Labrys monachus: one gene and its partner. The protein of the gene in region 1 binds, or shares a complex with, the protein of each later gene. Links are inferred from orthologs where the notes say so. Each region holds a gene or a part of one and is shown on either strand. Other genes may lie near its edges.

Region 1 (3,076 bases):
TGTTCCGCATGGGCGGATCGACCATCGATGCCTCCATGCTCTGGCCGCTCCTGGTGATGGCGCTCGCCTTCACCGGCCTGTTCTTCACCCTGCATCTGATGGCGATGCGGGCCGAGATCCTGCGCCGGCGCATCCGCACCATGCGCCTGATGGCGGCAGCCGGCGTGGCGACCACGATGGCGCCCGCGATGCCGGCGGAGGCCTGACATGGTCGTCCTCGGCATGGACCTCGGGCCGCATTGGGCCTTCATCACATGGGCCTATGGGCTGGCGATCGCGGTGATCGCCGCGCTCGCCGCCTGGATCCTGGTCGACTACCGCAGCCAGCTGAAGACGCTCGCCGAGCTCGAGGCGCGCGGCCTCAGGCGGCGCTCGCGGTCGCGGACGGAGGGCGCTCCGCGATGAGCGAGACCCAGGCCCTGCCGGTCCGGCCGCGGCGGCGCTGGCTCGCCTTCCTGCCCATCGCGGTGTTCGCCGCCCTGGCGCTGCTGTTCTGGCGCCAGCTCGGCGCGGGCGACCCGAGCACGCTGCCCTCGGCGCTGATCGGCAAGACCGTCCCCGACATGAAGCTGCCGCCGCTCGACGGCCTGCAGCGCGACGGCAGGCCGGTGCCGGGCCTCGGCACGGCGGATCTCGAGGCCGGCGGCGTGACGGTGGTGAACGTCTTCGCCTCCTGGTGCGGCCCCTGCCAGGACGAGCATCCCGTGCTGATGCGGCTCGCCGCGCAGAAGAAGGTTCGCATCGCCGCCATCAACTACAAGGACCTGCCGGACAATGCCCGCCGCTTCCTCGGCACCTTCGGCGATCCCTACGACGCCGTCGGGGTCGACGCCAATGGCCGCTCGGCCATCGACTGGGGCGTCTACGGCGTGCCGGAGACCTTCCTGGTCGGCAAGGACGGCGTCATCCTCGACAAGATCGTCGGCCCGCTGAGCGACGACGTCGTGGCCGGCCGCCTGCTGCCCGCCATCGAGGCGGCGGCAAAGAAATAGGCAGGACGCGAGGCAGACATGAACGACCGGAGCAAGCTTCCCTACCGGCCCTGCGCGGGCGCGGCGCTGTTCAACGCGGCCGGCGAGGTCCTGCTCGGGCGGCGCAAGCCGAAACCCGGCCAGGCCGAGCGCAGCGGCAGCTTCGAGTGGCAGATGCCGCAGGGCGGCATCGACGAGGGCGAGGATCCGCGCGACGCGGCGATCCGCGAACTCTATGAGGAGACCAGTGTGCGCTCGATCGAGTTCCTCGCCGAAGCGCCGGAATGGTATGCCTACGACCTGCCGGAAGAGATGGTCGGCAGCGGCTGGACGCAGCATTACCGCGGCCAGATCCAGAAATGGTTCGCCTTCCGCTTCACCGGGCAGGAGAGCGAGATCGACGTCGACCATCCGGGCGAGGGCCGGTTCAAGGCCGAATTCGACCAATGGCGCTGGCAGCCGCTGGAGGCGCTGCCGGACCTCGTCATCCCCTTCAAGGCCGGCGTCTACCGCAACGTCGTCGACGCCTTCCGCTTCCTCGTCCGATGACGGGCCAGGCGCTCCCCTACCGGCCGAATGTCGGCATCGCCCTGTTCAGCAGCCAGGGCCTCGTCCTGGTCGGCCGGGCGAAGACCTCGGGCCCCGAGCTGATCGTCCCCGGCTTCGAATGGCAATGCCCGCAGGGCGGCATCGACGAGGGCGAGGACATCGTCGCCGCGGCGCGGCGCGAATTGTGGGAAGAAACCAATGTGCGCTCGGCGGCCCTGCTCGCGGTGACGCCGGACTGGTGGGACTACGACTTCCCGCCCTATGACGGCCCGCGGCACAAATTGTCGCCCTTCCGTGGCCAGAAGCAGCGCTGGGTCGCCTTCCGCTTCGAGGGCGACGACGGCGAGATCGACGTGGTCAACCTGCCGACGGGCGAGCCGCAGGAGTTCTTCGGCTGGCGCTGGGAGAGGCTCGCGCGGCTGCCCGGCCTGGTCACCCCGCACAAGCGGGCGGTGTATGAGCGTGTGGCGCTGGCCTTCGCGGCGTTCGGGACGGCATCATAGCAGCCGTCGGGGTCTCCCTCTCCGGCGGCCCCGGTGCGCGTATTGCCGAGGGTGAAAGAGCTCGCCGAAGAAGGCGACGGCCCGGCCCTTTGCGTCCAGCAGCAATGCCCGGGGTCTCGCATGGCAGGCCGCCAGGGAGCGCCTCGCGGCAACGAAAGTCGAAACCGGGACCAGACACCTGAAAGCGGGTCGAACATAGGTCCTCCCTTCTCAGGGGGCCGTAAGCGAAACATCCTCCGCCCGCTCCCGCCGCAGCAGCGGCAGGACGGTCCGGTCGAGATCGACGAGATCCGGGCCATAGCGGTATTCAAATCCCGTCTGGTCGGCATCCAGCAGGTCGAGAACTCTCTCGGCGCCCGTCGTGTAAACAACGACATCGGCCCAATCGAGTGCCGGCCCCAATTCGGGCGTGTCGAGGACCACCGCCCTGCATTCCGCCACATGGGGCGCAAAGCGCTGCGCGCCCGATTTCAGCATCGGCAGGAAATCGGGGAAATGAGAGACGACCGCGAGCCTGGCATAGGGGTCCAGGCCCGCAAGCGCCTGTCGGGTCTTCTCCGTCGGAAGAAATCTGATCGAGACCACCCTGAGGCGCGGGAGAAGCGCTGCGATCTCGCGCTGCCGATTGGGAAAGGTGACGACGAGTTCCACGTCACGCAGCGATTTCCGAAAGCCCTCGTCGCTGCGGACGCGATCGAGCGTGCAGGCCCCGACCTGGAAGTCCGCCCCCAGATGAGAGGCGATGGCCGCCGCATAGTCGCGCGTCGCCTCTTCGAACATGCCGATGGTAACGACGCGCCGCGTCTCGCCCGCCTTCTCCTGCGCCGCGAAGCGGGTCTGGACCATCGCGGTGAAGTCCGCCCGGCTGAGGCCGAGCCACCGCACATCGTGAATCAACTGGTCGAGGCGCTCGGTGACGGCGCTCATCTCCGTCGGCGCGATCGCCGCATCCGGGTTGCGCTCGGCGACATAGGTTCCATCGCCCGGACGGGCTTCGATCAGGCGGGCGTTCCTGAGATAGCGATACACTTGCGACACGGTCATCGGAGCAAC
Region 2 (3,135 bases), 150 kb from region 1 along the record:
GGCGGCGAATTGGACGGTGCGGCCGATGCCGCCACGTTCGGTCAGGATCGGCAGCGCGCGGCCGATCTGGCCATCCAGGAAGCGTGCAAGCGCCTGGTCGCCCGCCTCCCGCAGGCGGGCGGCTCTCTCCCGGATCGCGGTGCCGTCGACGGGCGGCATGCGGGCGGCCGGCGTCTGCGGGCGAGGCGAGAACGGAAAGGCGTGCAGATAGACGATGCCGCATTCCTCGACGAGGTCGAGCGAGCGGCGGAACATCGCCTCGTCCTCGGTCGGAAAGCCGGCGATGATGTCGGCGCCGAAGACGACGTCGGGGCGCAGGCGACTGGCCTCGGCGCAGAAGCGCAGGGCATCCGCGCGGGAATGGCGCCGCTTCATCCGCTTCAGGACGAGATCGTCGCCCGACTGCAGCGAGAGGTGGAGGTGGGGCATCAGCCGTTCCTCCTCCGCCAGCATGCGCATGAGGTCCGCATCGGCCTCGATCGAATCGATCGAGGACAGCCGCAGCCGCGGCAGCTCGCGGATCTCCGCCAATATCTGCCGCACGAGCCGCCCAAGCGGCAGGGGGGCGGGCAGGTCGGCGCCGTAGCTCGTCAGGTCGACGCCGGTGAGGACGACCTCCTTGTAGCCGGCTTCGACAAGGCGCCGGATCTGCGCGACGACGAGTTCCGGCGCCAGCGAGCGCGAATTGCCGCGTCCGAACGGGATGATGCAGAAGGTGCAGCGATGGTCGCAGCCGTTCTGGATCTGGACGAAACCGCGGGCGCGCGCCTCGAAGCCGCCGATCTCCGGCAGCGCGATATCGCGGGCCGCCATGATGTCGGAGGCGACCACCTTGCCCCGGCTGTCGTCGAGCGACTGCCATGTCGAAGGCGTGAGCTTCTCCGCATTGCCGACGACGAAGGAGACTTCCTCCATGGCGGCGAAGCGCTCGGTGTCGGTCTGCGCCGCGCAGCCGGTGACGACGATGCGCCGCTGCGGATCCTCGCGCTTGAGGCGCCGGATGGCCTGGCGTGCCTGGCGCGTCGCTTCGGCCGTCACCGCGCAGCTGTTGATCACCGTGAGGTCGTCCCGGCCGCCGAGAAGCGTCTTCATCGCCTCGGATTCATGGATGTTGAGGCGGCAGCCGAAGGTGACGACCGTGCTGGCGGCGGTGCTCATGCGGCGTCGGCGAACCAGGAGGGCGCGAAGCGTCCGGCATGCTCGAGCTCGACGGCGCCGGTCATCAGCACATGGTCGTCGCTCTCGCGCCAGTCGATCAGGAGATCGCCGCCCGGCAGCGAGATGCGGGTCCGGCGTGCGGTCAGGCCGAGCCGGGCCGCCGCCACGCCGGTGGCGCAGGCCGCCGAGCCGCAGGCCCGGGTCATGCCGGCGCCGCGCTCCCACACGCGCAGCACGATGTGGCCGGCATCGCGGACCTCGGCGAGCGAGACGTTCACCCGTTCGGGAAACAGAGGATCGTGCTCGATGCTCGGCCCGATGGTGGCGAGGTCGTAGCCATAGGGGTCGTCCGGCACCCAGAAAACGGCATGCGGATTGCCCATATTGACCAGGCTCGGCCGCTCCAGCAGCGGCGCTTCGGCCGGACCGTAGCGGAAGTCGACCGCGCGGGTGTCCTCGGCCGGGCGCGAGATCGGAATCTCCTGCCACAGGAAGCGGGGCGGGCCCATGTCCACGGTGAAGGCCTCGCCGGCCCGGCGGGCTTCGACCAGGCTCGTCGGCGTCTGCAGGACGATGGTGTCGCGGCCGTGCGCCGGCATCAGGTGCCAGGCGACGCAGCGCGTGCCGTTGCCGCAGGCGCCGGACTGCGAGCCGTCCGTGTTGAAGATGCGCATGAAGGCATCCGTGCCCGCCTGCCGGGGCGGATAGAGCACCATCAGCTGGTCGAACGGCTCATGCGCCGCAATCGCCCGCGCCTCCGCCGGCGTGACCTCGTGGCCGCCGTCGCGCAGGTCGAGCACGACGATCTCGTTGCCGATGCCGTTCATCTTCAGATAGGGGCGGTTCGCAAGGCCGGACATGCGGAAAGGCTCTCAATTCTGCCCCTTCATATAGGGGAAATCCGGCCGCAAACCAATGGCCGTCTCGACGCCGGCAGGCCGATCATGCAGGCCGCCGCCAGGCCGCGAACTTCTGCCGGGGAGATGCGCAAAAGCGACGTTTTCTGCTGCAGTGCAACCAGAAATCACCCTTGTTGGCCGCCAAAGCAGCGGATAGGGTCGGCGCCCCGCCACTGGAAAGCCTCCGAAAATGCCGGACCACAAACCGCCGCGCCAGCCGCGTCCCAGCTTTACCGACCAGGAAGCGCTCGCCTTCCACGCGCAGGGCAAGCCCGGCAAGATCGAGGTCGTCGCGACCAAGCCGATGGCGACCCAGCGCGACCTGTCGCTGGCCTATTCGCCGGGGGTCGCGGTGCCGGTGAGGGCGATCGCGGAGGATCCGGCCCGGGCCTATGACTACACGGCCAAGGGCAATCTGGTCGCGGTGATTTCGAACGGCACCGCCATCCTCGGGCTCGGCGATCTCGGGGCGCTCGCCTCCAAGCCGGTGATGGAAGGCAAGGCGGTGCTGTTCAAGCGCTTCGCCGACGTCGATTCGATCGATCTGGAAATCGACACCAAGGATCCCGACGCGTTCATCAATGCGGTGCGCTATCTCGGGCCGACCTTCGGCGGCATCAATCTGGAGGACATCAAGGCGCCGGAATGCTTCATCATCGAGGAGCGCCTCAAGGAATTGATGGACATCCCGGTCTTCCATGACGACCAGCACGGCACCGCCATCATCGCCGCCGCCGGCCTGTTCAACAGCCTGAAGATCACCGGACGGGACATTTCCTCCACGCGGCTCGTGGTCAACGGCGCCGGGGCGGCCGGCATCGCCTGCGTGGAACTGGTCAAGGCGATGGGATTCGCCCCCGCCAACGTCCTGCTGTGCGACACCAAGGGCGTGGTCTGGCAGGGACGCACCGAGGGCATGAACCAGTGGAAGTCGGGCCATGCCGCGGTCACCGACCGGCGCACCCTCGCCGAGGCGATGGACGGGGCGGACGTCTTCTTCGGCGTCTCCGCCAAGGGCGCGCTGACGGCCGACATGGTGCGCTCGATGGCGCCCAACCCCATCATCTTCGCCATGGCC

Evidence for each region.
Region 2: the proteins of J3R73_RS29845 (region 1) and dapF are in contact, whole or in part, in a solved structure (PDB 5YGU), measured with the Escherichia coli proteins. The link is inferred for Labrys monachus from one-to-one orthologs.

Annotation. Positions count from the first base shown.
Region 1 is NZ_JAUSVK010000001.1:6,550,299-6,553,374, forward strand. The notes cover bases 3-2,765. They hold J3R73_RS29845 (RNA pyrophosphohydrolase), read left to right. Parts: upstream 3-1,010; coding sequence 1,011-1,520; downstream 1,521-2,765. Other genes in these bases: J3R73_RS29830 (heme ABC transporter permease), read left to right, coding at 3-206; ccmD (heme exporter protein CcmD), read left to right, coding at 208-405; J3R73_RS29840 (DsbE family thiol:disulfide interchange protein), read left to right, coding at 402-992; J3R73_RS29850 (RNA pyrophosphohydrolase), read left to right, coding at 1,517-2,023; J3R73_RS29855 (GntR family transcriptional regulator), read right to left, coding at 2,234-2,765. Also shown: more of J3R73_RS29830, read left to right, coding at 1-2; more of J3R73_RS29855, read right to left, coding at 2,766-3,076. UniProt on the Escherichia coli protein: Master regulator of 5'-end-dependent mRNA decay.
Region 2 is NZ_JAUSVK010000001.1:6,403,765-6,406,899, forward strand. Bases 87-2,908 are described here. They hold dapF (diaminopimelate epimerase), read right to left. Parts: upstream 2,019-2,908; coding sequence 1,155-2,018; downstream 87-1,154. Other genes in these bases: mtaB (tRNA (N(6)-L-threonylcarbamoyladenosine(37)-C(2))-methylthiotransferase MtaB), read right to left, coding at 87-1,158; J3R73_RS29185 (NADP-dependent malic enzyme), read left to right, coding at 2,248-2,908. Outside these bases: more of mtaB, read right to left, coding at 1-86; more of J3R73_RS29185, read left to right, coding at 2,909-3,135. UniProt on the Escherichia coli protein: Involved in the succinylase branch of the L-lysine biosynthesis and in the biosynthesis of the pentapeptide incorporated in the peptidoglycan moiety. Catalyzes the stereoinversion of LL-2,6-diaminopimelate (L,L-DAP) to meso-diaminopimelate (meso-DAP).